Regions from separate parts of the Eubacterium limosum genome, predicted to be linked through region 3. Evidence: riboswitches for the same ligand, from Rfam matches in the RefSeq annotation. Region 3 holds a riboswitch; each other region holds the start of a gene.
What was found. Region 3 has a riboswitch for cobalamin ahead of B2M23_RS07020 (TetR/AcrR family transcriptional regulator). Riboswitches for the same ligand answer to the same signal wherever they lie in the genome.
Positions count from the first base shown of each region.

Region 1: it holds a riboswitch for cobalamin, as region 3 does, so the genes downstream of both, B2M23_RS20525 (energy-coupling factor ABC transporter permease) here and B2M23_RS07020 (TetR/AcrR family transcriptional regulator) in region 3, are expected to answer to the same signal.
Region 2: it holds a riboswitch for cobalamin, as region 3 does, so the genes downstream of both, B2M23_RS15870 (DUF2115 family protein) here and B2M23_RS07020 (TetR/AcrR family transcriptional regulator) in region 3, are expected to answer to the same signal.
Region 4: it holds a riboswitch for cobalamin, as region 3 does, so the genes downstream of both, B2M23_RS15345 (alcohol dehydrogenase catalytic domain-containing protein) here and B2M23_RS07020 (TetR/AcrR family transcriptional regulator) in region 3, are expected to answer to the same signal.

Region 1 is NZ_CP019962.1:4,368,483-4,377,040, forward strand. Features, by position in the region: gene B2M23_RS20500 (GntR family transcriptional regulator) at 1-428, opposite strand, end outside; gene B2M23_RS20505 (cobalamin B12-binding domain-containing protein) at 401-1,045, opposite strand; gene B2M23_RS20510 (energy-coupling factor ABC transporter ATP-binding protein) at 1,192-2,025, opposite strand; gene cbiQ (cobalt ECF transporter T component CbiQ) at 2,037-2,924, opposite strand; gene B2M23_RS20520 (energy-coupling factor ABC transporter substrate-binding protein) at 3,006-3,326, opposite strand; gene B2M23_RS20525 (energy-coupling factor ABC transporter permease) at 3,328-4,080, opposite strand; cobalamin riboswitch at 4,230-4,353, opposite strand; gene B2M23_RS20530 (TetR/AcrR family transcriptional regulator) at 4,501-5,211, opposite strand; gene B2M23_RS20535 (uroporphyrinogen decarboxylase/cobalamine-independent methonine synthase family protein) at 5,374-6,531, shown strand; gene B2M23_RS21710 (hypothetical protein) at 6,540-6,674, shown strand; gene B2M23_RS20540 (DUF1097 family protein) at 6,681-7,223, shown strand; gene gloA (lactoylglutathione lyase) at 7,267-7,653, opposite strand; gene recO (DNA repair protein RecO) at 7,668-8,414, opposite strand; gene era (GTPase Era) at 8,418-8,558, opposite strand, start outside.
Region 2 is NZ_CP019962.1:3,387,768-3,392,319, reverse strand. Features, by position in the region: gene B2M23_RS15885 (LysR family transcriptional regulator) at 1-864, shown strand, start outside; gene B2M23_RS15880 (class B sortase) at 930-1,682, opposite strand; gene B2M23_RS15875 (DUF2284 domain-containing protein) at 1,853-2,434, opposite strand; gene B2M23_RS15870 (DUF2115 family protein) at 2,459-2,986, opposite strand; cobalamin riboswitch at 3,096-3,254, opposite strand; gene B2M23_RS15865 (TIM barrel protein) at 3,314-4,279, opposite strand.
Region 3 is NZ_CP019962.1:1,507,421-1,515,978, reverse strand. Features, by position in the region: gene B2M23_RS07040 (dockerin type I repeat-containing protein) at 1-162, opposite strand, end outside; gene B2M23_RS07035 (FIVAR domain-containing protein) at 286-3,861, opposite strand; gene B2M23_RS07030 (hypothetical protein) at 3,949-4,728, opposite strand; gene B2M23_RS07025 (CpXC domain-containing protein) at 5,042-5,683, opposite strand; gene B2M23_RS07020 (TetR/AcrR family transcriptional regulator) at 6,328-7,014, opposite strand; cobalamin riboswitch at 7,134-7,295, opposite strand; gene B2M23_RS07015 (leucine-rich repeat domain-containing protein) at 7,353-8,177, opposite strand.
Region 4 is NZ_CP019962.1:3,283,214-3,291,771, reverse strand. Features, by position in the region: gene B2M23_RS15360 (sensor histidine kinase) at 32-1,789, opposite strand; gene B2M23_RS15355 (response regulator transcription factor) at 1,786-2,487, opposite strand; gene B2M23_RS15350 (hypothetical protein) at 3,097-3,567, opposite strand; cobalamin riboswitch at 3,692-3,866, shown strand; gene B2M23_RS15345 (alcohol dehydrogenase catalytic domain-containing protein) at 3,964-5,001, shown strand; gene trpD (anthranilate phosphoribosyltransferase) at 5,026-6,135, shown strand; gene B2M23_RS15335 (hypothetical protein) at 6,137-6,346, shown strand; gene B2M23_RS15330 (hypothetical protein) at 6,581-7,405, opposite strand; gene B2M23_RS21300 (GNAT family N-acetyltransferase) at 7,478-8,422, opposite strand; gene der (ribosome biogenesis GTPase Der) at 8,479-8,558, opposite strand, start outside.

The DNA of each region.
Region 1 (8,558 bases), 1.6 Mb from region 3:
CGCCTGTCATACCCAATGATTACCTCGTTCTTAAAAATATGCCAGTCCATGAAGACAATCTTGCTCTCCCTTGAAACCTTAAGCTCGTAAACCAGGTCAATATCGGGCTTGATCATTTTAGCCTTGATCAGCTCCACCCGGTCATACCCGCCGTTGAGAATGCTGTTAATGTCCATATCAATCCGGTACAGATCAGTGGACACACCCTTGACAAAGGAGCCCTTTCCCGCCTTCGTATAGATATAGCCCTCATTCTCCAGCAGATTAAGCGTGTTTCTGACGGTCAGTCGGCTCGCACCATACTTCTCACCCAGCTTTTTTTCTGATGGGAGCATTTCATTCTGGGCATAGATCCCACCCAGTATTTTTAAGCGGATATCGTCAGCAATCTGCTGATATTTTACCGATTGGCTCTTTCTTCCATCCATCGTTGACACAGCTTTACACCATCCAAAATATTATTTGCGTAACCATCTGCCCCGCAGCATCGGACAATCTCATCATCAATGAAGCTGCCCCCGAGAATAATCTTCAAATTCTGTCTCAGCCCCTCGCCTGTAATAACGTCGATGGTCCGCTTAATGTAGTCCACAGCGCTGGTCAAGACTACGCTGATTCCCAAAATATCCGGCTGATACTTGATGATATTTTTTATAAAAATATCAGAGGAGACATCTACACCCAGGTCAATGACCTTGAAGCCTGAGATAATCGCGCCGCTTTTGAAAATCGACTTGCCGATGTCATGAATATCCGACTCTATGGTCCCCAAGAGAATCAGGCCAGAGCTGTTGGTCTGCTCGATCTGATCATAAAGATGCATCTCTTTGGAGTTAATGATCTGCTCATAGAGAATGCCCGACATCATCAGGTCTGAGAGCGTCGCCTCCCCTGTCTCAAAGCCTTTCCCGATTTCGCCGAGCGCAAAATTGACTGCCTCGATAATTTCATAGGGCTTTATGCCGCTTCGCAGCGCCCGTTTGGTCAATTTATTGACAAGCTCCTCGTCAAGCTCTACAAAAGCAGTAATTAATTGTTCAATCATTTCCGCCTCACTGGTATTGTAATCTTTTTTAGTATAACATAGCATACTCATAAAAAACAACCGCGGCAGGCTAAATTGATGACAAAAAAGAACCAGCATATTCAGGGCTGGTTCTTCTATAAATTTGAGGCTCTGTCTGCTGCCTGCTAGGCACCCAGCAGGTGTTTAAACGCTGTCACATCCTTCGGATAGGCCTGGTCGTCCGGGAGCATCCCCTTTGCCACCATGGCATTGTAAACCTCCAGCATCATGGGCTTTTTCAGATTCGCCCGTCTTAGGATCTCCGCATCGTTAAAAATTTCAACTGGTGGGGCGTCGGCGATGATCTGTCCGTCGCAAAAAACAAGGGCACGCTCTGCCCAGCGGTAGGCAAAATCGACGTCGTGAGTGGAGATCAGCATGGTTTTTTCCTGAGCAGCCAGCTTCTCAAGCACCTCCTCCAGCATTTCCGCATTCAGCGGGTCCAGGGCCGCAGTGGGCTCATCAAAAACAATGACCTCGGAGTGCATGGCAATGATGTCGGCAATGGTGATCCGCTTTTTTTCTCCACCGCTCAGATAATGGGGAGGCCGGTCCTTAAAATCCGTAATGTTCATATATTCCAGAGCTTCGTCGACCCGGCGGACAACCTCTTCTCTGGGAAGCTTGAGATTCATAGGGCCAAAGGAGACCTCCCCCATGACTGTGGAGGCAATGATCTGGTTGTCCGCGTCCTGAAAAACAATCCCGATAGACTTCCGCAGCGTATTCAGATCCTTTTTATCCCGGGTTAGCTTCTGACCTTTAAAATAAATTTCGCCGCTGTCCGGTGTGAGCACGCCGTTAAGGTTCAAGAAAAAGGTCGACTTTCCAGCCCCGTTAGAGCCGATAACCGCAATACGCTCTCCCTTCCCGATGGTAACATCAATGCCGCGAAGCGCCGGCTTGTCGCTGGTGTATGCGTACTTGAGATTTTTTATTTCAATGATTGTTTCTTTCATGTTGCCTTCTCCTAGAATTTTAAAATCCAAACAGCCACCAGCAGCAGGACCACCAGCGCCGCAGCCATTACCTGTTCCCTGTGAAGGGGCTTCTCAGCCTCTAAAAACAGCAGATCGCCATCGTAGCACCTTGCCTCCATGGCGTCATAGTACTGGCTGGCACGCTTCATTGAAACCACAAAGAGATTGCTCATGGAGTGGCCGAAGGAATAAACCGCTGTCTTAAAATCGCAGTAGCCCAGCCGAGACTCCGCCGAGTTTTTCATTTTGGCCTGAGTGTCCATCAGAATAAAAATATACCGGTAGATCATGTTCATCAGCTCAATAACAAGCTTGGGAACGTGCACGCGGCGCAAAACCCCGAAAACCTCAGTGGACGGGGTAGACAGAGACATCATATACATGGCGCTGACTGCGCCAAAGGCCTTACCCCATAAATACAGCGTCGTCATGAGGCTGTCGTGGGAAATATAGATATAAAAGAAGTGGCAGTTGAGGGACCAGAGTCCCAGAGGCTCGTTTGAAAAATTGAAGAGGATGGCTATACTCCCAAGTATGAGAAACGCCACCGGCACTCTCAGAAAGCTCAGGTAATCCCTGAAGTGCACGCCTCCCATAACCACTGTAATAAAGGCTGTGATCAAAATAACCAGAGCCGACACATAAAGGTTATTGGCAATGACACAAATGAGCAGAAGCAGCAGGGAGAACCCTACCTTAAAGCTGGGATTCCAGCCGTTGATCTTTGAATTGTAGGCGAGCACATCAATGGAAAAAACCGCCCCGCCGTGGGAATGGCCATGATGCCCGCCGTGTCTGTGGGCGCACTCCCGGTGGCGCAGCCAGTATACCAGGCCACACACACACAGAACTGCAAGTGCTACTAAAAATACCTTCACGAACAAGCTCCTTTACTCTAAGGAATTTTTTTACGCTTAATCATAAAAAGAGGGCAGGTTGCCCTACCCCCGGAAATGCGGTTACAGCTCTGAATCTTCTTTGCCGAGCTTTTTGCGCTCTACCAGACGGCCCATGAAAAAGGCCAGAATGCCAACGCCGATACCGGTCTGGAGACAGAAGATCAGTGATTCAACCTCACCTGGCAGTTCACCGTTGATCAGTGTTTCGAGCACTGGTGTAAACCAAGGCTCATATTCGCCGCCCTGAATTTCTTCGATCATGGTGCTTCCTGCATCATCGGAGCCGCCGAACTCAGCGCCCTGAAGGGCAAAGAGCGGAACAACCACCAAAAGTGCGACGATTACCAGCAGAACAATGACTAATTTTTTATTTTTGCTCATCTTACGCTTCCTCCGCTGCTAAAAATCCAATTGATTTTAACTCTGGGCTCGCATAGGTTTCCAGAGCAATGACAATAATAACCGTTAAAATCCCTTCAATAATGGCCAGCGGCAGCTGTGTAGGGGCAAACACACCCAGGAACTTAACAGCAGAAGCTGCCACGCCGCCTGTTTCTGAGGGATAGGCAAAAGCCAGCTGGATACTGGTAACACAGTAGGTAAACAAATCTCCGATGCAGGCTGCCAAAAACACCCCAATTTTGCGGTTTACCTTCATTTTCTGGCACAGCTTGTAGATCCCAAAGGATACAAAGGGGCCTGCGATGGCCATGGAGAAAGTGTTGGCGCCAAGGGTGGTGAGACCACCGTGAGCCAGAAGGATCGCCTGGAATAACAATACGATAATCCCCAGAATACTGACTGCGCTGGGTCCGAATAAAATGGCGCCCAGGCCTGTACCTGTCATATGCGAACAGCTGCCCGTAACGGATGGAATCTTTAAAGAAGAGATCACGAAGATAAATGCGCCCGCCATCGCAAGTAAGGTGATCGCTCTTCTGTTGCCTGTCAGAGTCTTTTTAATGGAGAAAAAGCCGGCCGCCAGAAAAGGTATACATAAGACACCCCACATAATGCAGTAGCCAACCGGTAAGTAGCCTTCCATGATGTGCATCGCGTTTGCCGCGGGCACAATGCCAAAGACCAGCGCCCATGCCCCAAGCATGGTCACAACTTGTTTTTGTCTCTTTGTCATTTTCTACCTCCTCAAACTTGTTCCCAACGTACTTTTCCATAAAAAAATCGCTCATCAAAAAAGATAAGCGATGAAAGTACGAAATGGGTGTGCCAAAGATACACACAGCCTCGTCCTTACATTCAGTTATCTCTCGTAACCAAATGCAGCTTAAAATCCTATGGTCAGCAATCTGACTTGACTTTCGTCTTACAGCGGCGGGACCGTTTGGGATTTTCACCCAATTGTGCTCAAACCATCGTGAGGCCGATGGACAACCACAGGACAATAATAACAATGCCGAATTTACATTTATTATATGCTTGCAAGCCTGTTTTGTCAATACCTCTGTTGCATTTATTTGAAAGCCATCAGCACCTCTTATACCCGTACCCCTTATGGGTATACTTTGGCGCAACTAACTTTATTACTTATCTCTTACTAAAGTTTCGTGTCTGCCTGTACCGACAAACTGATCTCAAATACAGGGGTGATCTCAAAAGTAAAACGGCCGACAACCTGCCTTGACCTTTCGATATTTTCACGGATATAGTCCGCATCGGTGAAAAGAAAGCTGTAATAGTCAAAAAAGAACCAGTCGACAGCATCCTGGAGCTCCAGATCAATCTGCTTTTCAAGCACATCTCTGAAAACCTGAATCTCCATTCCAACCGTCAGAGATTTCAGATACTCAAAATACCTGCGTTCCTTCAGCCTTGGGTTAATACCCGCGTATGCCTCGCTTTCAAGCTCAAGGTTAAAAAAATAGTCCCGCAGATCAAGCATGCTTCTTGCGAACAGCGGCAGTTTTGAGACCTCCGCGTAAAACCGCATGACAGAGGTATCTGTAAACAGCGCCTTAAAATACGCCCGATAGCCAATCATATCCAACAGCAGCCCCCGGGGCAGACTGCCCAGCTCAGCCGTCTGCTCATCCACACAGAAAACAACATCGTTGCAAAAGTCCTTATAAATCTGGACCGCCAGGTTCTCCTTCGCCCCAAAATAATAGTTTAAAAGGCCCTGCTTTGTTCTGGCATCGGTAATGATATCCTTGACCGTTGTCTTATCATAGCCCTTCTGGTAAAAAATCTTTTTGGCGCTCCGGTAAAGGCTCTCCTTTGTCTCGAGACCATTTTTATAGTTTGCCATGGCTCCTCCACGTTTTTTATTTTATTATAGCACCCGCCGTAAAAAAAATAAAGAAATGAATTTTGAACGTTGACAAATTTTAGAAAAGGGTGTATATTGAACGTATTCAAAATATGTGCACATTTTGTTTAAATCTGTAAAAAATAAGGGAGAAAAAATAAAATGGAAAACGCTCAGGCAAAGCTCGATAATTTTATGCGCGGCGTTCGCGGCGAAAAAATGGACTATGTTCCCATTATGATGGACTTTGAGCCCACCTATATCTGTGAATATACAAAACGGGACTGTATTCGTTCCTTCTGGGATTACGACGGCTTCATCAAAGGCTATGATCAGGTTATGAAGGACTTCGACATCGACCTGACCCAAAGTGTGGTCTTTATGCCGCCTCAGAAAAATGCCCTGCTGGGTTCAAAGGTTTGGATTCAAAACCGTGTCAACGGCTATATGCAGCATCCGGAGGTAACCTCACTGCTTCCAGAGGAATACCCCGAACTCATCGAAGACCCCATCCACTGCATTGCATCCCGCGTGCTGCCCAGGATGTACACCGAACTGGGGCGTGAAGCCCCCTACTGTACCATGGCTTTTGCCAAAGCGCTTCTCTATGAAAAGAATCAGGTACACCATTTCTATGATCAGATTTTTGAAAAAACCATGGCTAATGGCGCTCTGCTCTACTATGGCACCATGTTCTATGCCCCCTTCGACCTTCTGGCCGACCATCTGCGGGGCATCACCCAGATTTCCATGGACCTGCGGCGCAGAAAAGACGACGTCGAAGCCGCCTGCGACGCGCTGCTAAACGTCATGGCCCGCTATGTCGAAACCACCAGTATGGCGGATGAAAGCGGCTTCCCGCTAGCCTGCACCTGGTCACATTTGCCGCCAATGATTAACCAGAAGCAGTTTGAACGCTTTTACTGGCCTACCTTCAAAAAGCTGTGCGAAATGCTGACCGACAAGGGCGTTACCCTTTATATAAACTTCCAGGGCGACTACCGCGACGGCCGCTTCTTCGATTTTTATCAGGAGCTGCCCAAGGATAAAATTGTCATTGCAGTGGAATACCAGGATTTTGAACAGGCGACGGCCACCCTTGGTCAGGACCACATGCTCAGCTGCTCCTATCCGCTGAACTACTTTTCAGATTACTCCACCGAGGCGTGTATTGACAAAGCCCGCGAGCTCATGGATATCGGCATGGAAAATGGCCGCTTTTACTTTGGGCTGAACAAATCCGCTCTGGATTTTCATGACGCCGACCCGGATAAGCTGAAGGCTGTATTGAATTTCGTCCGCGAGTACGGACAGTATTGAGGTGAAACATGAAAGATCAATTAACACAGTTGGACAGAGAAATTGTTGAGAGCTACCCCGAAGAATACCGCCCCATGATTGAAAGCAATCTTGAGGTAACAGAGACTGAGCTGGAAATGTTTATTCTCAGCCTGATCATGTAAGGCACCATGGAAACAAAAGTTTACTGGTGGATTAACGGCACAGCACTCGGTCTTTTTGTGGCAACGGCTTTTGTAATCATCACCCATTCGCCGTTTTCCGGCCTTCTGGCCATGTTTTTCATCGGATTGGGTTTGACCTTCGCCAAAGGCGCAAAGCCCGAAAAAACGCCAAATTACCTCTTCTCGGCCCTATCCGGCATTTTGTGGGCGCTGGTTTATTTCTGGATGGATGGAGCACTCAAAGCGCTTGGCCTGGGCCCGGACCTTTCGCTCTGGATCGGCATGTTTGTTTTTTCAGTGGTAACCGTCGTGGTGCATTTTATCCCGCTGAAAAACACCTGGTTTAATGAGCTGCCCCACGCTTATGGCGCCATCACCTCGGTATTTATCATGGGGACCAGACAGATCCCCGGCATTATCTGCGTCATGCTGTCCGGCATCCTGACCGCCGTGGTCTGCGGCGTGATCAGCACTCGGCTGACAAAGAAGATCATGGACTATAAAAAAACCGCGCCCCGGGAAGTCGGGTCAGGCGGCGAACCGCAATAAAAGAAGCCCCCGGTACCCGGGGGCTTCTTACTGTACGCTGTACTTATTTCAGGCGGATAATTTCAATTTTATACCCATCTGGGTCCTTGATGAAATAGTAGCTTTTAACGCCGTTATCCAGGCCGCTGAGGTCAGTAACGTCATAGCCCTTGGCTTTGTGTTCTTCATGGCTGGCTTCCAGGTCTTCGACCTCTACCGCCAGGTGTCCATAGCCATCGCCAATGACATAAGGCTTTTCAGGGTCGTAGTTGTAGGTGAGCTCCAGGGTGAAATCGGTCTGGCCGTCACCCAGGTATACCAGGGTAAACTTGCCTTCCGGCTTGTCCTTTCTGCGGACTTCCTTAAAGCCCAGTGCATCCTGATAGAATGCCAGTGATTTTTCAAGATCCATTACACGGATCATGGTATGTGCCATACGGTATTTTCCCATAATGTTGTTCCTCCTTATAAATTTAAGTCCCGGTAGAAGTCATAGGTTTTGAGGTTTTTCGCCAGCTGGTAGGAAATATAATGGTTCATTATATCCATGATGCGCCGCACCAGCGTTTTGTCAAACGCCCGCTGCCGGATCGCCTTGATGGGGGTGACGAGGAGATAAACCATCTCCGTAAGCACCTCCGGGGTAAGCCGGTAGCTGTAGCCTTCTGTCCGATGACAATTTTCGCATAAAACGCCGTTATTTTCAATACTGAAATGTGTTAAATGTTCGGTGCTGCCGCAGAGCGCGCAGGTGTCAAAGACCGGCCGTATGCCGTGCACCTCTGTCAGCTTGAGCTGAAGAGCTGCTACCAGTGCCTCATTGCTCTGGCTCTTATCCTCCGAAATATAAAACAGGATAAAATTTACCAGCCGCAGTACGGCCTTATTCCCCTGGTAGTAATCATAAAAGGCATCAAGCAGCTCCAAAACATAGGAAGCCAGAGACATCTTCATCAGATCATTGCGCAGCGGATAAAAAGACTGTATAAGACTGGCCTGATTGATGTTGGCAAAATTTTTGCCGGGATAATAGACAAACTCGCTGTAGGCAAAGAGCTGGGTCGCTGCCACCAGCGGGCTGCGGTTCCGCCTTACCCCCTTGGCGATGGCCTTGATCTTTCCCTCCTCCTCAGTGAAAAGGGTGATGATCTTGTCCTGCTCCTGAAAGGGCTGCTCGCGGATCACGATGCCCTTCGTCTTTACCAGTGCCATGGGTTACTCGGTATATCCCAGATCCTTGAGGTCATAGGTTTTCTCGCGCCAGTCTGCCCTTACCTTGACCCAGAGCTGAAGGTTAACCGGTGTTTTCAGAAAAAATTCAATATCCTTTCTGGCGTATGTTCCGATCTTTTTGAG
Region 2 (4,552 bases), 1.9 Mb from region 3:
CTTTTTGTCTCACAGTCAACGCTCTCCACCGCGGTTCGTGAGGTAGAGCAGCAGCTCGGCATCTCAATTTTTAAACGAAACAACCGTGGCATTGAGCTCACCTTTGAGGGACAGGACTTCTTAAACCACGCCAAGGATATTGTTGAGCAAAGCGAGTATCTTGAAAGGCGGTACAAGCATCGGAAAACAGTGCCCATGCGTTTTTCCGTCTCCACTCAGCGGCTTCCCTTCTCGGTCATGTCTTTTATACAGATTATCGAGGATCTTGAGCTCAGGCATTATGACATTGCCATCCGCGAGTGCCCGACCCATGAGGTCATACACGATGTGGCGTCCAGGCGCAGTGAGCTTGGCATCCTGTGTATCAACGAGCATTATCTCAACACCATGCAAAAGCTCCTTGATTCCAGCAATTTGAGCTTTTATGAGCTGGGACAGCTCACCACCTATGTTTTCCTGCGGAAAAAACACCCCTTGAGCGGCAATACATCCCTGACGCTGGATATGCTCAGGGAGTACCCTTTTGTGACTTACGACCAGGGGGAGGACAGCATGATGCATTTCTCGGAGGAGATCCTGTTCAATGAAATCTGGGATAAAAATATCCATGTGATTGACCGCTGCTCCAAAATTGCCCTGGTCCGCGGCACAAACTGTTTCAGTATCGGTCCGGACCTGACCAACAGCGACGCTGACCGTATGCATTCCAACATGAGCGAAGTAAGGGCTATCCGTCTTTTGGATAATGACCAGCGGCTCCACGCCGGATATATTCTCAGAAACGAGCACAGCTTAAGCGCGATCGGCGAAAAATACATAAAAGTCCTGACTGAAAAAATAAAAGCCTTTGAGAAATGGGACTGAAAAAGCATAATAAAAAGCCGTATCCACAGGAATACGGCTTTTGTAACCTTCTGCCAGGCGATTTTTTATGAAACACGGCGGGCAATAACGGCTAAGCGGCCGTCATTGAGTCCGACATTAAAGATACAGGTGGACAGCGTGAGGATCTCGTCACCCGGCTGTACACTCACATTGCTTGCGACAATGCTCTGATTCTTTATGTTTTGATAGTAGCTCAGAAAGCTCTCGTCGTCGGCAAATTCCAGCTGTCTGTAATCATAATCCTGCTCAACCACCAGCACGGCAAAAATTTCCCACACGCCGTCACCGCCCAGCTCCGGCGGTCTTCTGTACACAATTTTATTGTGCTCTGTGATAAAATTGGGATCTTTATAGTAATAAAGCAGATCGTCAAACATAACGTGCACACCGCTGCGCATGGTGCTGTGCCCATAAATCAGAGAATTCTGGCTTTTAGGCTGCCATTTATAATTCATATCTAAAAAGGGCACGCCTCTTTCATCCGACTCTCCGTTAAATGAGGTGTACAGATATTTATCATTATCGGTTGTCTGTACCACAGGGGTATCAATATTTGTCCCCTCAATGCTCAGCCAGCCAACGGTTTCGGGGTTCACCTCACGCAGTGCCGCCCAGTCAATGCTGTTATCTTCACGGTTTGTAACCTGCATTTTAAGGATCGGCGTATTGTTGGGGAAAAACTCTTTATAGAGCATCCATCCTGCCGCCCCCAGAAGGGAGAGAATGATCAGAATGATGACGATGTCTCCAACAATGCGCACCGCGCTTCTTTTTTTCTTCACTTTCTTTTTTGTCATATTTATATTCTATAGCCTTCGAGCCTGCTGTCCTTACGCATCCATATTTTAGTCCATTCAGATTTTTAAAACCCAAAGGCTTTCCACCTCCTTTTATGGTTATTCATTATATCAAATCTTTCTAAATTGATAAAGACTTAAATGATAACAAAAAGGATTTTATGCCTGTCTTAAAAAAGAATAAAGCTAAAATACGTCAGAGTTTCGGAGCCGTGGGTATAGCGCAGACCGGTTTTAATCACAATGTCCATTACGATGATCCCATACCCCTCCACCGAGGGAAAGAGCTTATCCGGATACCGGCAGGGCTCATCAGGGTAAGTACACCTGTCACAGACCAGACATCCCTCTGTCGATAAAACGAGACTGTCCGGACGATGTGTCCGAAACTGCTGAGCGACTCTGTCGGTGACTGTCTCATGCCTGACGCGGGCTTCATGCCAGCCTCTCACATTATATCGCCCCTTCAAATCCGCGACGGTAGAAAAAATCATCACATTTTTATAGGAAAGGCATTTCATCACACAGCTTTCATAGCTTCCCACAGCCGGAGGGCACGCCCAGGTCGCGTTAAATTGTCCGCAGCTGTTGCGTTGGCACAGGGTTCGTGTCTGGTCTGAAAAAAGCAGCTGGTCAGTCGTTGAAAAGGCGCATTCCTCTACGCCGATTTCCTGTGGTGATGGATGCATGAACACGCCCGGATGATTCACAATTTTTTCATCAGCATGATATGCTGTTCTCAAATTATTCATTGCTACCTCAAATCTAAAATGGGTTTAAACGCCGGTGCAGTTCTTCGCAGCAGCGCGGGCCCCGGTCTCCAGCGTCTCCTTGCATTGGGCACTGCAGAAATGGCAGAGCGCGTCTGGATTGCCCAGCTCCTTGGCCTTCTGTGGGCAATAGTACTGATCAAACTGCTGCTCCAGGAACTGGCCGTCGAAATGACTTCCTACGGGGTGGAGCGGTTTTTCTTCGATAAAAGCCAGATAAGTGCACGCAAGCCTGATCATGCTCTTCTGTAACGCTCCGCCAAGGGCATAATCCTCCAGGTATTGGTCAATCAGTCCTTTAAAGGCGTATAACCTCTTTTCACTGACGCTTTTCGCGGAGCCGTCATCCAGGACTGCAGTCTTCAGGCTGATCAGCGCCGTTACATTGTAAATGGTATTGAGCATGGTCTGATGGGCCAGAGTCCCCGGCCTGAACCTAACCTTCTGTACTTCCTCGCGCTGCTGCATCAAAACTTCCAGATCAAACATTTCTGCTTCCTCCTGAAGCTGAAGGACCAAATCATACTTTGTCATTTTTCTCCTTTCCCGCTCCTTTGACCACAAAAAAACCTTCCCTGATCCAGAGAAGGTAAAAAAGACACAAGACTGCCTGTGGTTTGTCCTATTACTCTAAATCGGAGCTTTAAGAACCTGCTTCTGAGTCGGTCTTCTGGCTCTGCAATATCATCCTTCTCCCTTCCCGCCGGCAGGCAGTGGTTACTGAGAGGCATTTTGCATTACAGCTGCGATTACAGCAAGGGAGTCGCACCCTTTTCCCATTACACAGAACAGTTTCGCTATTAAATTTTCTTTATCATATCGCTTTCTGTTGTCTTTGTCAAGAAAAAGCGCCAGAGAATGCTACTTTAAAGCAAGGAGCTGCTGATCCAGCTTCTGCCCATGCTCAGCTGAGTCGGCGCTTACAAGTTCAAGCGTCAGGTATTCGGGCGATATTCTCTGTATCAGCGCTTTTACCTCAGGATGCCTAAAGGGCAAATGGGCGTCAATCTTAAAAATATGCTCTGAACACTGCCAAAAGCGATCCCAAAAGGACTCCTTTAAATCTGGCGGATTCTGAACAATGCTCTGGACATACGCTCCTGTGAGTGACTGCTGGAGATGCATTCCATAAATATAATCACAAAGCACTCCGTGGGCATCAAGCATTTTGTTGATGTAATCAATGCCTTCCTTTTCTGTCCTCAGTTCTAAATTGGTATGCAGTAAATGGCCGGTATCGAACATGATCCCCTTTTTATCGGTATGTATTCCCCTCAGCAGCCGCTCCGTCATTTCCGGTCGGGTAAGGGTCAGGCCTGGCCACCAGAGGTTCTCGACCAGGAATTTAAATGTGTAATTTTTACCGTCCAAAAGCGTATTGATCACCTCACAGCTCGCGTCAATCACTGCCTCGTCGCTGTAATGAAATACATTGTGGTAGGTCTCTGTAAAACGGCAGTCCGAGACATGGAACACCACATACTCGGCGTTCAGCGCCTGCGCTGTTTCCAGCTCCTTTTCTAAACGGTTGAGGATACAGGATTTATCCCTTCCCTCATAGTATGTCTCCCAGTTTTCCGGTTTATCAAACTCCTTCAGCAGGGCTGCTTCGTCATTACGCCAAAGATCCATCCAACAGGGAAACATTCTCAGGTGCACCCCCACAACATCCTCCTGCGGTATTTTCTCAGGAAGGCGCTCATTCCATAACACCTGAAGCTCCAGGCCGTCCAGCCCGCGGGACTTGTAAAAGTCTTTCAGGGCATCCTGGTTTTCAAACCGGTCCATATCATGGTTGAACACGGTCATATTAATCATTTTTTTCATACTGGCAGCTCCGCTTTTCATATATTTTCAAGATTATGCAGTGTCTGATTTGTCTTTATCATAGCCCTCATACTCTGTTTTGTCAAACGCCTCTTAAAATTCTGCAGTTTTAAACTGCTTCTGAACAGGATCGGAGTTTTTAAGAATTGAATTTTTTACGTCTATTATGTATAATAGTTTTAATAGGAAAAACTCGCATAGATGACTGAAAGGAGGTTTTACGATGAAACAGCACCGTTTTTGGGCTTTTGCCGCACTTTTCTGCTTTGCCAT
Region 3 (8,558 bases):
GGCCTCCTGTAGGGTACTGGCCGCATAAGTGTCTCCAATACGCTCCAGCTGGTGAAGCCCTTCGGGCATTTCCTCGGCCAAAGCAGACAGCGGCACGCTTCCTGCCAGCAGCAGAAGCACCAGAAAAAGCCCCAGCGCACGCTTCCATTTGTTTAGTTTCATATTTTTTATCCTTATTTTATATATTTTTACTGCATACTATTTCTATTTACGCCTAAGGCTCTCCCTTTTGGGGAGAGCCTGCTGTGACCTGATAGAAAAACCCGTGCTTTCTAAAAGTCGAGGTTATTTAGTTGTCCTTCTGCGGTAAACCAGGAAGGCTGCAAGCCCGGCTGCCGCCAGCAGCGCGGCCGCTGTGAGAACAGCGCTCGGGCTTTCAGCTGTGATGCCTGTGCTCACGCCTGCGCCTGTACTGCTGCCCTTGGCTGTGCCGCTGCCATTCTGGCTGCTGTTTTGGCCTGCGCTGTTACCATTTGAGCCGCTGTTTCCATCCGGGTTGTCGGCGCTGGCGTTTTTAAAGCCAACGACGCCAAAATCGGAAAAGCTGCCCGCTGTAAAGGTGAGGGTATGGCCTTCGGCGTCATACACCGCGTCGAGGTACTCGATGCTGCCGTCTTCCTTTTCGTGGTAGACCTTGTAGCTGTCATAGCCCCAGGCAGCTTCCGGCAGTGCGATGGTGATTTTCACGCTCTCGCCCTTACCCAGCTGGTAATCCCCCAGATTGATGTCGAAAAGCGCCAGCAGCTCAGCATCCTTGTAATCTTTATGGATTTTCTTCTGCGCTGCTTCGGTTTTCTGTTCATCCTGTTTTGTGATGCTCAGCTCTGCGTTATCTGGAATTTCAGCGTTGACCTGATAGCCCTCCGCTTCGGCCTTTGCGATTTTGATCAGGCCCGCCAAGGCTTTATTCAGGTTTTCCAGGGCCTTGTCCACTTCCTGCTGGACGGCGTCGCCGTTATCCAGCGCTGCTCTGGCGTCTGACAGGGCTGTCTGGAGGGACTCGTAGGAGACCTGGGTATACTTATCGCTGTCCTTTGCCTCTGCTAGGGCACAGGCTTCTGCCAGGGCTGCTTTGTCGGCTGCCTCGACCAGCGCGTCCATGGCGGCCACCAGCTTTTCGGTCTGGGTGTTGACAGCTGCCTGATCTGCGTTGCCGCGGTCCAGGGCATTGGCCTCTGTCAGGGCTGCCTGCAGGGCTGCCCAGGTGCTGGCGGTGTAATCCTCAGCTTTCAGGGCTTCGGCCGACTTAATGGCTTGATCCAGGGCTTTGGGATCACCCTTTTTCACCAGCTGTTCCATGGCGTCTGCCAGCTTCTGTACCGCGGCGTCCACATCGGCCTGCGGGGTATTTTCCGGATCCTGTTTTATGGCTTTAGCTTCTGCCAGAGCAGCTGCCACATCGGCCGTTTTCCAGGAATCCCTGGTATAATCGGCTTCCTTTAAAACTTCGGCCGCCTGGATGGCTTCATTCAGGCCTGCAAAGCTTGTCTTTTCAATGAGCTTGCTCTGGGCCAGCTCTAAACCATCCCTGGCCGCGTCCACTGCCGCCTGGGTGGCATTGTTCTGATCCACTGCCTTAGCGTTTGCCAGGGCCTCAGCAAAGGCTGACCAGCTCGCGCTGGTGTAGTCTGCTTCCTTTAGCTTATCCGCCTCGGCAATGGCGCTGTTCAGCGCAGTGCTGTCAGCTTTTTTGACCAGCGCTGCCTGGGCGCCGGTCAATGCTTTTGCCGCATCGGCAACTGCCTGGGTGGTCGTATTGGTTTCCTCAATACCTTTTGCAGTATCCAAAGCTGTTTTAAAGGCCGTCCAGCTATTGGTTGTGCAGGCTTCCTCCTGAGCTTCCAGAGCCGCGGCGTTCTTTAACGCGGTCTGCAGGGCTTCCCAGTCCGTCTTTAACACCAGTTTGGCGGTAGCGGTTTCAAGGGCTGTGGTGGCCCCATCGACCTTTTCCTGATCATCGACCGGTGTGTTTTTCTGGTCGAACTGGTTGGCTGCATCCAGCGCTTTTTTCTGAGCTTCCCAGGTGGCAGCCGTGTAGTCCTCTTCATCCTGCATTCCGGCATCTACGATGGCTGCTCTCATGGCGGTAAAATCCGCGTTTTTGACCAGCCAGGTGTAAGCCTCCGCCAGATTGTCCGCCGCATCGTCAAGCTTTCTTTGTTCTTCTTTTGGTGTGTCTTTAGGTTTTAATGAACTATAAACCTTATAAACAGGCTCGTATTTTTCCCAGCTGTCGCTTGTATAGATATAGTCCCGGTTTGTTATACTAAGCGCTTTATCCTTGACCGAATAATATTTTGTGGTATCTGCGTTTTCAGTCAAGTGTTTTATAGCTTCCTGCAAGCTGTCTGCCACTGTTTTTATTTTTTCAGCGTCAGATTTGTCTCTATCCAACGCCTTGGCAATGCTAAAGGCATTATCAAAGCTTGTCTGGCTGCTTGTTGTATAGACAATGTCTTGTGGTACTTCATTAGCCGCCTGCAGAGCTGCGTCCAAATTTTCCACCGCTTCTGCCCATGGACCCTGAGCGATCAGGTTATTGGTTGCATTTTTTAAAAGAGAGGTCTTCGTTAAAACAAAATCCTTCAGTAGTAAATCTGCTGTGGACAGATTACTGATTGCATCCTCCACTGTTTTTATCGCATTCTGTAGTGTTTGATAACTGCTGTCAGTGTAACGTTTATCGTCGTTTGTAATAGCTTTAGCTTCTTTTAAAACGCTCTCCAGCTCGCTGATATCCGGGGTACTCTCAGCACCGAAAGTTTTAAGTACCGGATATTTACCATCCGTTATTGCCCAAACCTTTGTATCCCAACTTTCATCATAGGTAGAGGCTTTTTTCAGTTCCTCTGAGGTTTTCCCATTGTCATAATAACTAAGATCATCGCTCCAAGAATCAGCATTAGTTGCATCTTTATTAAAAAACGCCTGTGGAGATAATTTATTATATTTAGGCGCAGTGCACATACCATAGGCTAGAATGTTGCTGCTGCCTTCTCCAGAAATATTTACTGAAGATAGAGATATGCAATGATCCATCGCAGCACTTCTGGCAACGCCATATATCGCAACTGGTGCTTGAGAATGATTGACAACAGCAATGTCCACGTCAATTAAACAATTTTTAATTGGTACCTTTGAATTGGGATTTGTTCCTGGTCCGGTATAGAACATTCCACCAACATTAACATCTATAGTTCTATCCGAGGGTATTTCGATATTTATGTTACCCGTTACAACGCAATTACTAATCTCACAGTTCGCAAGATCCATCGCTCCACCTATAAGGTTATTCGCAAACAAACCATAATTATAGGTTGAATTTTCCGTCAATTTTTCTGAACCAATATTAATATTTCCATCTACATGCAAATTTGTAATAATTGTTTTGACCTTTTCTTTTGTGCCATCACTATTGTAGTTATATCCAACTGCTAAACTTTCTCCAAACAATCCATAGGTGTTTCCGGTAAACCCAGTAATTGTATGACCACCACCATCAAAGCTGACATCCCATGAACTGCTGGGTGTCATTGTCTCTGCAAAATCAATGTCTGAAAGATCAATGTCTGCCATCAGCTTGGCGCTACGTGCTTTTCCTCCGGCCACACCTTTAGATTGGTCATCTCGGATTTCGCCACTTGCCACATAGTTTCGCAGGGCAATAAAGTCTTCCGCTGTGCTTATAAGTATTGTTTCTTTATCTTTAGTCTCATCAAATGTATTGGATGCCGTTATCGCCTCTTGATTGTCATTACCCGCAGCAAGGGCCGAGTTTGAAAAAGCACCCGCTAAGCCGACCATTACCACCAGCAAAAGAACTAAGCATCTTTGTAAATAGTGTTTCGTTTGCTGAATCATCTCTTTCCTCCGTCCTACTGGCTTTAAAAAAGCAAACAGGAAATAAGGAGAGGCGTCTCTCCTTATTTCTTAGTCTATTTATTGTTCTTATTGTGCGTTTGCCGCGTCTCGGATTGACTGTGTCATATCCACACGACCACTTTCCTTGACAATCTGCAGGGTATCGTTCCAATTGTAAGAACCATCATCGTTAACCGATTTAGGAACCCAGCTGTCTGTTAAGCCAATGTCTGCCCCGCCGCTTAAAGAATATTCAAAACGGATAACCGCCAGATCACCGTAACCTTTGCTGGTATCAGAGACTAAATCGTCTACTGAGTAATAATAAGGTGAAACAGAAGGGGCAGAAGCGTTGTTTACAGAGAACATCCAGCCAGCAGTACCAGCATATTCAGCAGTGGATAAAGAGCCCGCTGCACCATCATTGACATTATAATCAAACATAACATCTGTTGCGCCATGTCCCTTAGCCATATATTCGGCCTGTGTAATTGAGGCAGGTTTGTTTAAACCCGTTTTATTAAAACCTGTTAAAAAGCTGCCGGAAGCACCCCAGCTACCGGAAATAACATTATTTGCGCCACAAGCAGTTTTCAAAACATCCAGAACTGTCTGTGTTTGTGGAGCTTTACCAGTTACTGTCTGTACGTCTGCTGCGGTAACTTTTGTCGGACCATAAAGAATATTTTGTCCAGCTATTCCTTTAATCTGATTTAATAGATTAGCGTCCACCTGCACATAATAAACGTTTGTTGAAGCGTCTGCAGTCTGTGCCGGCGCTGCGAATGTCGGAGCTGCGAATCCTACCATCATTGCTGCTGAACCTAAAAGTGCTAAACCTCTTTTTGCTGATTTTGCGAATGCCATAATTAAAATCTCCTTTAAAATTTATTTTTTGTTTTTGAACCGGGCTTTCCTTAAAGGGATTGCCCAAGGGCCGTAAATGAGATATAATTATGAAGTCTATAGGAAATATCAGACTTCATGGGACCGTTTGGAAATTAGGCCTTCCATCGGTCCTTTTTCCTGCCCTTTTAACGGCGGGCAGGCGCCTCCTTCACACTTTTACCTTCTTCGATAAAGCTCACTCCTTTCCCATTTTCACAACATAATATTTAAAAAATATTGCTCTCTCTATTTTCTGCTGTGCTCCACTCTGGAACAAGCATTGTAATCCCTGCTACGCCAGCGCTTCCGCCCAGGTTTTATCAATCGCGTACTCGCCTTCCTTTTCCTTAAAACAGGGGGCCAGCCTCGGCGAATTGGCCAGGGCTTTGTAGTCAGCAAAGGGGGTATCGATAAAAATCTGCTTCCCGGCGTTGTTGAGCGCCCCGAACACCACTTTTTTCTTCTGAAACTCAAAGCTTCCAAACAGCACCTTATCAATGGCGATGGGAGAGTTTTCAGCCTTCAGCTTTGCGGATACGTCCTCGTATATTTTATGATCCAGATAGGTGATGATCTTATCATTCAGGTTGGACTCAAAAATATGAATTTTTTCCAGAAGGTCCATCACATCCTTCACAATGCGGATCCGGTAATTTGGAAACATCTCCAAAACCTCCCCCGCCATCGCCGCTGTATCAATGTCGCCCATATCCAGAATCACCATGTATTCTTTTTCCATGTCCTGATATTTTAACGAGTAGGGCTTTGAAAAAGTTTCACCGCACTCTGGACAGGTGTGCTTAAACAGCTCTGTTTTGATGAGCTTTGCCTTCAGCGCCTCATCCAGACTGGCGTTTATGGTATCATATCCTTTAATCTCAAAGGCTTCGCGGCACTTTGGACACTCGATGGTAATGGTTTTTGTTTTGGCCATGATACGGCCTCCTCTCTGTTCCTTCTCAAAATTTTGTATACAAAAAGGGGCTCCTATCATAGAAATTCAACTCAAATAAAACCATACACCATCAAAACAATCGCTGTTTTGATCTGTACAATAACTTTGATTATGAATATCTGTGATAGAAGCCCCAGAATAGCCGTAGAGCGTCTATATTTTCGATGAATAACCCTAGTGACGAGGATTAGTTGCATCAAGACTGTAACAAACAGGTTTCCGACTCGTCTTTACCAGTGGTTTCCGGCAAGCATCACGATAGCGGCTCTGTACTAGGATTCACACCTACTTCCCTCAGGCATCTTGATAAACTCTCAAAAACACCCTAGCTGCAGATAACCAGAATGATTATCATGCGGCAATTCATTACAGTTATTATTAAATTTCACAAACGAGTCGTTCTTTAAAGAATAGCTACAATTGATACAATTTGTTGTCATCTCGTTTACAATGCTTATTCTAGCATTATAATTTATTTTTTGCAACCTCTATTTTTGAGTTTTTTTAAATACAGTTGCTAAAAGTACCATTTCAAGGGCTTTTTCAGCGTTTTTTATTTTTTAAAGTTATCCGCTGAAGGGTTTGATTTATCATCAAAAGGCTATTATTATTTTAGACTTATCTTATAAAATCTGCGGCAGCCTGTCCCTGTACGCATCAAGAAAAACAAAACCGTCCTTCATGGTATTTTTTAAAGTATCACTGCTGATATCAAGGAGCCGGAACATATGGTAGACGATTGATTTCACGAGTTTTTTGGACTTAAACGGCAGCTCTCGCTCATAGTAACGGATAAAGATCTCTTTCTGGGCGCCGTAAAAAGCCAGCGTGCAGGCTTCCATATCTTCCTCGGTATAGCTTTTATTAAAATACTCCAGAACAGAACGGCTGAACAGCTTTAAGACCATCATACGCTTTGTTTTATTACAGTCCCGCCGCGTGATCTCATAGTAGAACTTCATCACATGGGGGTCCTCCACAATACCGGTATAAAAAAGAATCACCGCGGTACAGTACTTAACATACTGCAGTTTTGCCTTTTCTGAATTTTCTCCTACAAAATCATAGAGCTGCATAAAGTAGGTATTGATGATCTCATCAACAATGTCTTCTTTTCTGTTGAAATAATAGGTAAGGGTTCCAAGGCCAACCTGTGCGTTTCTGGCAATATCCACCATTCCCGTATTATTATAACCGCGGGCATAAAATAGCTCCTTTGCCTGCAATAGAATATTTCTCTGAGTTTGTATTCCTTTTTTTGTCCGTTCTTTTTTTATTTCCGGTACTTCCATCTCGAGTTTTAACTCCATGGCATTTACTCCTTTTTCCTGCTTAGCAACCAAAAAAACCTCCTCTGATTCAGAGAAGGAAAACTGCGGCCTGAAAAAAAGAAGGCGTCAGAATTGTCTTATCACTCTAAATCGGAGCTTTAAAAACGTATCTCTGCGCTGGTCTTCTGGCTTTACAATATCATCCTTGTCCCCTTCCCGCCATACTGGCAGTGGTTATTGGACAGGCTTTTTGTATTACAGCTGCGATTACAGCAAGGGGTTCTCACCCTTTTCCCATTACACAGGATAAAATCAGATATTTAATTGTTTTCATCATAGCTTTTTTAACGGCTTTTGTCAAGAATCACAGAGGATTTTTACTGGATATAGCGGACTTTATAATCGTATAGCTTACAATAACGGTCGATCTTGGAGCCCTCAAAACAATGTACGGTTACATCATTTCGGTTAAAGAGCCACTCGCCCACTTCATCGGGGTCGTGTCTTATTTCAACTGTTTTTAAATTAGGGCATCCATGAAACGCCCATTTTCCAATGATTTTTACACTTTCTGGCAGCTTTAGCGCTGTGAGCTTCTTACATTTCAAAAAGCCGGATTCATCAATAATCTCCAGACTCTCCGGCAGCTCCAGCTGCTGGAAACTGCAGTTTACAAAGGCTTCCTTGCCGATATATTTCAAATTTTGCGAAAACCGGATGGATTCCAGGCTTTTGCACATGTAAAAGGTTCTGAAGGGCAGCTTTTCGACGGCGTCCGGAAGCTCGATATATGCCAGCTTATCGCAATTGTAAAAGGCATTTTCCCCAATTTGTATAAGCTGTTTTGGCAGTGTTATATGTTCCAGCCCCCGGCAGAATTTAAAGGTGCGGTCTTTTATGGCGTGTATGCCCTCGGGAATCTCGAGCGTTTGTATCCTTCTGCACTCCATAAAGGCGGCTTCCCCCAGCAGTTTAAGTCCTGAGGGCAGACTGATGGCTGAAAGCATTGTGCATCCCTCAAAGGCATGGCCGCATATTTCCTTAACCGATTCCGCTATTCTGACTTCCTTCAGCTTCGTCAGATTTTTAAAGGTATTAACGCTGATCCGTTCAAAGCCCTCCGGGATATTGACGCGTTTTATGTTTGTCTTTGTCAGATCTTTTTTTGAAAAAGTCTCGATTCGTTTTGTACGCTCACTCATTATTCTCTCCAAAATCACATCTTTTATCAGGCTTTCCAGTACACCGCTTTTATTTTAACGGCAGCCGGACTTATATAAGCTTTTACAATATTCGCACGGCCGATATGCCGTAGTTTCAACAAAGCGCTTTCGTCTTTTAAATCGTCATTTTAATAATCGAGCTTATTCTAATGCACTAATTATATTTAAAGAGCTATAAAACCCAACATCAGAACCTATTGTAGTCTGTTTTTACGATTTTTTCAAATAAACGAAAATATTTTAAGGATATTCATATTTTTCTCTTATACTTTTAATCCAAACACAAAAATACATATAGGGGGTATGTGTATAGCTTAATCTATTCTTTTTTAAAAAAATTCAACTTTATCCATTGACATT
Region 4 (8,558 bases), 1.8 Mb from region 3:
TTTCCATTCTCCCCTGACTTCCGCCTTTGCATCACGCGTCACAATTCTTTGGCAGGGTCACCTTAAAAGTAGTGCCTATTCCCACTGAGCTGGTCACCTCGATGGTTCCCTTGTTGTTCTGGACAATGTGCTTGACGATGGCAAGGCCCAGGCCGGTGCCGCCGTTTTCCTTGGATCGGCTCTTATCCACACGGTAAAAACGCTCAAAGATCCGCGGGATGTCTTCCTCGGGGATACCGCAGCCGGTATCCTCTACCAGAATGCAGAAATACGCGCCGTTTTCGTAGACCGACACATCTACCCTGCCGCCCTCGTCCGTGTATTTGATGGCGTTGTCCACCAGGTTAATCATCATCTGCCTGAAATCGTCCGGGTTGATGATGACGCTGATGTCGCCCTCCTTCTGATAGCGCAGCTCGATACGCTTGGACTCGGCCGTCATTTTGAGAATGTCGAAGATCCGCAGGATTTCCTGGTTCACACCGATGACCTCGCGCTTGTCCTCGCCGCTGCGCTGGTTGTTTTCCAGGTGCGAGAGGATCAGAATATCGTTGACCAGGCGGGTCAGGCGTTCACTCTCATCGGCGATGATGCTGTAAAAGCGGTCCAGGGTGGCCTCGTCGGTAATGTGGTTTTCCTGAATGGTCTCAATGAAGCCGCGGATGGTGGTGATGGGGGTCTTCAGCTCGTGGGACACATTGGCCACAAAGTCCCGGCGGATATTTTCCAGCCCCTTAATCATGGTAATATCCTCCAGAATGATGATATTGCCGTTGTAGGTCTGGTCGCCCTTGTCCAGCATCTGGGAGCTTGTGACCTTGTAGACACGCTCTTCGATGCGGGTTTCGTAGTCCAGCCGCCCGTCCTCGGTCTCTGCCAGCTTATCCTGAAGCTCGTACACAAAGGGATCGCGGTAAACCTCCAGAATATTCTTCCCCTTGATTTCCTTCTTCAGGTCGATGTTAAAGATGCCCCGGGCCGTATCGTTGATCAGGATGATCTTGTTGTCCCGGTCCACAGCGATGATGCCCTGGTTCATGCTGGACAGCACAGAGGACAGCTCAATATTCTTGCGGTTGATCTTGCTGAAGGAAGCGTCCAGCTGCTCGGCCATGGTATTGAGGGAGTCGACCAGGTCGCCGATTTTATCGTCCCTGAGCATGGTGAGCTTTGTCTTATAATCGCCCCGGGCAATCTTTCTGGCGAAAATGGTGACCTCGTCCAGGGGCCTTGTCTCGTTGTTTAAGAGGAAGGCAAAAATCACAATGGCGATGAGGATACTGGCCAGAGCCACAAAAATCAGGTTGTTGATAATGCTGTAGCTCACATCCTCCATGACGTCAAGAGGCACCGCGATTCTTACAATATGCGTTATCTGCCCATCCTGATAGTATGGCGCTGCCAGATAGAGCATGTTCTTCATAATGGTGTCGGAATAGCGCACCGAGGTGGTGGGCGTCCCCTTCATGGCGCCCTGGACCTCGGGCCGGCTCAGGTGGTTATCCAGCGAACCGATACCGCTCAGGGACTCAAACAGGACGTTCCCCTCCACATCAATGATGTTGATGCGCTGGTTGGTGCTGTTGGCATAATGCTCCAGCCCGGTGACGTCGCCGGTCTTGATGTAGCCGGGCATCAGGTCCTCGACAATATACTCGCTGTTGCTTTTCAGGTTGCTCTCAGTGGATTCATAGTAGGCATTCTTGAAGATCACATAGGAGAAAACGCCTGAAAAGGCAGTGACCAGCACGATCAGGATTGAAAAGACAATGGTGATGCGTTTTTTCATTGATCACTTCCCAGGTTTTCTACCAGGCGGTAGCCCACGCCGCGCACGGTTTCGATGTATTTTTCCTGGTCGTCCTCAATCTTCTTCCGCAGGTAACGGATATGGACATCCACTGTCCGGGTCTCGCCGTAATACTCATAGCCCCAGATTTCGTCCAGCAGCTGATCCCGGGTCAGCACCTTGTTCTTATTGTTTGCCAGATACAGGAGCAGCTCGTACTCCTTCAGCGTCAGCGACAGTTTTTTGCCGTTTTTGTATACCTCGAAGGAGCCGGGCAGGATGCGCAGGCTGCCCACTGCGATCTCCTCTGTGTCTGAGCTTTTGATCATCTCGGTGCGCCGCAGGACAGCCTTCACCCGGGCGTAGAGCTCCTTCACGCTGAAGGGCTTGGTCATATAGTCGTCCGCGCCCATCTCCAGGCCAAGAACCTTGTCAAACTCCTCGCTCTTGGCGGTGAGCATGATGACTGGAATGTAAGACAGGTTTTTATCCGCCCGCACCTCACGGCAGATGGTAAGCCCGTCCTTGCCCGGCAGCATTAAATCCAGAATGATCAGATCTGGCCGGATGTCCACGATTTTCTCAACCGCGCCGGTCCCCTCATGGACCCCCGCCACCTCAAAGCCCTGGGCTTCCAGATTGAATTTAATCAGCTCAAATATATTAAGTTCATCTTCTATAATCAGGATTTTTTTCATTTTCTCTCCAATTCTCGCTCAATTTTAACATAATATGATTATAGCATATGTTGTGTTAAAGGCATGTAAAATCTAGATTAAATTTAGTTTATTAAAAAAAAGAGAGGCTACGCACTAAAAAGTGACAGACTGCCGCCCGCAGATACCAGCGATGTCTGCCCCTAACTTGCTTTAGCATGGCGTTTACGCTGATCTCAAAAGCGACTTAGTCCCGTTTCAGGCCATCGGAGTGATCAGTTTTTACAAGTTCTCATTTAAAAAGGCAGGATATTTTTGTAAAACACATCACCGATCAACCACTGACCTGAAACGGGCTGCGCTGCTTTCTCGACAGAGATCACACCACGCTAAAGCAAAACGGGACAGACGAGAAAGAGGGTATCTGCGGGCTTTGTTTGTGTCGAAAACCGCTGATATTAAGGACGCGGCAGCCTTCTAAGTCAATGGATTGTACAAAAAAAGCTGTCCGCGGATTAAAGAACACCCGGTTCGAGATTAAAGTGCACACCGCAGGTGTCGCATTTTACGGAGAGAGGGTGTTTTTAATTCACGGACAGCGGCAAGGGCCTCAAGCTTTCGTAATCCTTTGACCTTCAGCCAGTATACCTGTCACTCCCTAAGCTCCCGAAAATGCTGCCAGTGAATCCCGATATGCCCGATGCCCAAAATCACCACAAACACCACCATCCAGATGACCCTCCCGTAGATCCCCAGGAGCAGAAACGAAACCACCGGCAGCGTAGCACCTGCCAGCGGCACACCGCAAAAGCTTGAATAAAAATCCTTAAGCTTCTGCCCGCTTCTAAAATACCGGACCCAGTAGCCCTCGTACAGCAGCATCAGCCCAAAGGACAGCGCCAGCCACAGGCTCCAGGGCGTCAGGGGGCGAAGATTAAAATCCGTAAAGATCAGGGCGCAGCAGCTCACCCCCACCTGCCCGACGCGCTCGCACCACACCAGCAGTTTATTCTCATTTCTGAACTCATAGCCCTCCGGCTGTCTTCTTGTCCAGATCAGGTTGGGGATGAACAGCATCAGCAGATACAGTACACCGATGTATGAAAATCCAAAATGTCCCATTCTTTTCCTCCTCATTTTTTATAAACAGCGTCGCCGCATAGTTAATACCGCTATTATATCACGTTTGGATTAAAACTTTTACATTTTATCTTGACACCCAAAGCAAATGTGATATGATAATAAAAAAGCATAAAACATTTCAGGTGCTGCATGGCAGATAATAGGGAACTAAGTGAGATTCTTAGACGGGCCCGCCGCTGTAAGTGGATTGCCCGGCTCATCACCACTGTCCAATAGGATGGGAAGGGAGCCCGGCGTTAATCCTCAGTCAGAAAACCTGCCTGAAGTGGTTTGACGGTCTTTATCTGAGCGATGGAGGCCTGTGGGAATGATGGAAAGTTCGCACCTTAGATTAAGGTCGGGCTTTTTTTGTTTGAAAAAATAAGGAGATACCAAATGAAAGCAGTTGTTTTAACAGGCCCCGGCCAGCTGGAAATGACCGAAAGGCCCATTCCGGCCTGCGGCGACCACGAAGTCCTCGTCAGGGTCATGGCCTGCAATTTATGTAAAACCGATCTCAAATGCCTGACCATGGGTCAGCGCGACCTGGTATACCCGCGTGTGCTGGGCCATGAAATTTCCGGTGTTATCGCCGGAGTGGGCGCTGCGGTCACAGGCTACCAGAAGGGGCAGCGGGTACACGTGCACCCAGGGATTGCCTGCGGCGAGTGCGCCTATTGTAAAGAGGGCGATGATAACCTCTGCGACCACATGCGCATCATGGGCTTTAACTATGACGGCGGCTTCCAGGAATACCTGGTGGTGCCTGAGGAAGGCGTCCGCGGCCAGATCATCAATATCATTGAAAATGACGCGCTGAGCTTTGAGGAGATCTCCTTTATCGAGCCCCTCTCCTGCTGCGTCAACGTCCAGGAAAAGCTGAAGCTTGTGCCTGACGACACCCTGCTGATCATCGGCGCAGGCCGAATGGGCATCCTCAACCTGCGTGTGGCAAGAGCCCTGGGCGTGCGTAAGGTCTTTCTGCTCGAGACCGACCCCGAACGGGCAGCCCGGGCCGAGACGCTGGGCTTTGACGCGGTTTTCGCGAGCGGACAGGACGCCGAGGGCGCCATTAAAGAACAGACAGACGGCCAGGGCGTGGACGCGGTCATCCCCTGCTGCGCGGCCGCAGACGCCATGAACCTGGCGCTCCGGGTGCTCAAAAAGCAGGGGCGCTTCGGCCATTTCAGCGGTATTATCCCAGACGGCGCCACTCAGCCCGAGATCAACACCCTTCACTACAAGGAGCAGATCATGACCGGCGCCTACGGGTGCAGCATCGCCCACAGCCGCCGGGCCAAGGCGCTGCTGGAGAACGGCAGCCTGGTCGTAAAGGATCTGATCACCGAGCGCATTCCGCTCGAGGAGCTGCGGCACGGCCTTGAGCGCGTACGTCAGCTTGAAACCCTGTCAACCATCGTCGTTTTTGATTAACACACCATATGGAGGAGTAAAATAATGGAAGCAGTGACTATGAAAGAATACGGCCAGGTGATCACCGGCCTCATTAACCGTGAAAATCTGACCAAAGAAGAATCCAAGGAAATGTTTATGGAGATCCTGGGCGACCGCCAGACGCCCATGCAGCAGGGGGCTTTTCTGGCCGCCCTCAGCGCCAAGGGCCCGACCGCCGCAGAAGTAGCCGGCAGCTTTGAGGCCATCTACGAAATTGACACCTGCAAGGTCGCGCCTCAGACCGCTGTGCCTGTGGTGGAAAACTGCGGTACCGGCATGGATACCTTTAAGACCTTTAATATCAGCACGGTCGCTGGCATCATCGCCGCCGCAGACGGCGTCCCCATGGCCAAGCACGGCTCACGGGCGCTCACCTCTGTGTGCGGCACCATCGACGCGGTGGAGGCCCTGGGCGTGGATGTGGACTGCAGTGTGGACATAGTAAAGGCCAGCATTGAGAACGCGGGCATCGGCATCTTTAACGGCATGAGCCCAGAGGTCCACCCCACTGCCCTCGGCCGGGTGCTGTCACAGATCTCCTTCGGCAGCGTTTTAAACATCTCCGCCTCCCTGGCCAATCCCGCCCTGCCAAAATACGCGGTCCGCGGGGTCTACTCCCTGGATATGCTGGAATTTGTCCCAGACATCATGCACGAAATCGGCTATGAGCACGCCTTGGTCGTCTACGGCGAAGCCGGTGACGGCTGTATCGACGAAGCCTCCACAGTCGGCGCCACCCACATGGCTGAGCTGATGCCCGACGGCACTGTGAAACGCAGTACCCTGACGCCGGAAAGCCTGGGAATCGAGCCGGGCAGACTGGAAGAGCTGGCTCCCTGGAGCTCTGTGGACGCGGCAGCCCAGGGCATTGTCCGTATCCTGAAGGGCGCCTCCACTCCCACCCGCACCAACATCGTCTGCCTGAACAGCGCGCTGATCCTCTACGTTGCCGGAAAAGCCTCAAGCATTCAGGAGGGCTATATGCGCAGCCATGAGCTCATCGCAAGCGGCGCGGCCTACAAGGCGCTGGAAAAATGGGTCGCTGCCCAGAACCGCGATCCCCAGGCCGGTCTCGCGAAGCTGAAAGCCGTCACCCAGGCCGCAGAGGTGTAAAATGAATCTCTATGCCTTAAAATCCGACAATGGTTACCTGAAAACAGCCCCCGACGGCACCTACACCCTGGTCGGCATCCATAAAGCCAGTGTCTATGACGACAGCAAACTTGACAGCCTGAAGGAGCAGCTCGCCGCCCTAAAACCCGAGCTCGAAAATCTGAGGATTGTTAAGCTCGTGCTTGAGGAAGAGGATTATTTTTGGGTGTAGATGAGAGAGATCGTGTGGAGGTTAAGGGCTAAGGTGAGACCTGCCCAATTGAAAGTTGATCGTGGAAAGTGGAAAGTTCAGGTGCAAATCCGCCGCTGCCAGATTTGATTGGATGCGGCCTGCGGCCGTTTTGGCTATATTGCCCGCTGTAAACGGTAGGGAACCACGCCCTCGTTGTTCCGCTTTTTGCCTCTGCCCTGTCTATAATCGCTTTGGCGTCAGACAAAGGGTTCCTCAGCCTTCCACTTTCAACCTAAATCGTTCCAAAGCTCCTTTTGTAAGAAACAGTCCGCCGTAAGCGGCAAGCATAAGCGCCGTACAGTAAGCGCCACTCCAAAAAATCTCGGGTTTAAAATAAACCTGGCTCCAGTTTGTCAGGAAAAACCAGCCCAACGAAAAGGCCAGGCAGAGAATACCCACTTTAACACTGCCTGTCCCCCATGCTATCTCGGCCTTTGCCGCCCCTGCTATCAGCGACACAGCGATTCCAAACAGAAGAAAGCGGACAAAATAAAGCATTACATAAATCTGCTGCCCAACTCCATCTGGCGTTTGAAGCACTGTATACCCAAGCTGTCCAAGCGGAAATAGAAACAACAGAAACAGCAAACAGGTAATCCACTCCCGCTTCCTTCCACTTTTACTGTTCGTTGCATGGCTGACCGCCAATCCTAAAAACAACAGCAAACCCGCAATAGCAAAAAACCAGTTATCATAGATTCTAATTGAAATCTCCTGTGCGTAGAACCAATCCATCACACCGTGTGGAATAATCCCATAAATCTTTTTTGAACAGGCGCCAATCAGAAAAACCATCACCGCACCGATCAGATATGCTTTCGATACCCGGATTCCCTTCATTCTGCCGCCGTGGGCCAGCAGCCCCAGCCCAAAGCCGATGCCTGTCCATTCGACGACATACAGCACATTTTTTACCGTCAGTAAAAACTCATAGGGATACCAATTCCCCGCCAGATAATGCCCAGCCGTGTCCATAAAAGTCATAAATACAATCCCGCCGAGCATGAGCAACATCATCGTTTTCCGTTCCTTTTCCATGGCTTTCCTCTCATAAAGAAATCAAATGTCCGCAGAAATATATTTCTATTATATCATATTTTCGACTTCGATCTACTCATATACCACAATATGCTCCACTTGCTCGGGAATATCCCGGATGCAGTCTCTGATAAATATGGGATATAAATAAGCCTGTGGCACTGCATCAAGCGGTATCCACGAAAATTTCAGTTGGTTTCCGTTATCCTCAATATGCTCAAAAGCCTCACCCTGTCTCAGGAGATTTTCATCCGCCGCATCCACCACATAGTAAAACCCGATCTCATGGAAGTGCTCCCGGCTCATATCATCCGTGAAAAAAGTCTCCGCCACCCAGGCCAGACGCTCGATCTTTAAATCCAGCCCCATCTCCTCCAAAAGCTCCCGCCTGAGCGCCTCCTCCGCCGTCTCCCCAAAGCTTACACGCCCGCCGGGCAGATAGCAATAAGGATTGCGCCTGTCCCGCATGACCAAAAGGCGGTCCTCATGTATCATCAGAGCCGCCGCACGAAAATTAAAGCGCCTGTTTCCCACACAGTAGGTGATGTCCCCAGTGGTCTGCGCTCCTCTTTCCATATGCAAAATCGGAAAACCCCGCCCCTGCTCATCTAAAGGCGACCTCGACGTTACCCAAAATCCCATATGCTCATAAAAACCTCTTGCTCCGGGGTTCTGCTCATTCACATCTACGGCGGTGGCGCCGCAATTGTCGATGGCATGGCGGATAAGAAAACTGCCAACGCCCTTTCCAAACCACCTTGGCTCCACAAAAAGCATTTCAATTTTCTGTTTGTCAATCCCGATAAATCCAACGGTCGTGCCCGCACTGTCTTGGGCCAGCATCAGCTTCTCCACGCCCTTCAGGCCGGCCTTCACCTCAGGGGCGAGTCCCTGAATATCTGTCTCTCCCAGAAAATCATGGGTGGCCCGCACAGAGGCCTCCCATATTTCAGCCAGTTTTTCGATCTCCTGATCGGTTCTGCGGCCGATCCTTTCAATGCTATATTCCTGTTTCATTTTATCTTCCTTACAAAAAAGCCCTCTCCACCGCAGTGAAGGGGCCTGTATTCGTGTTAGTCGTTTCGTTCCCGCACAAAGAACCGGATGGGCGTGCCATCGAAGTCAAAGGTATCGCGGATTTTGTTTTCCAGAT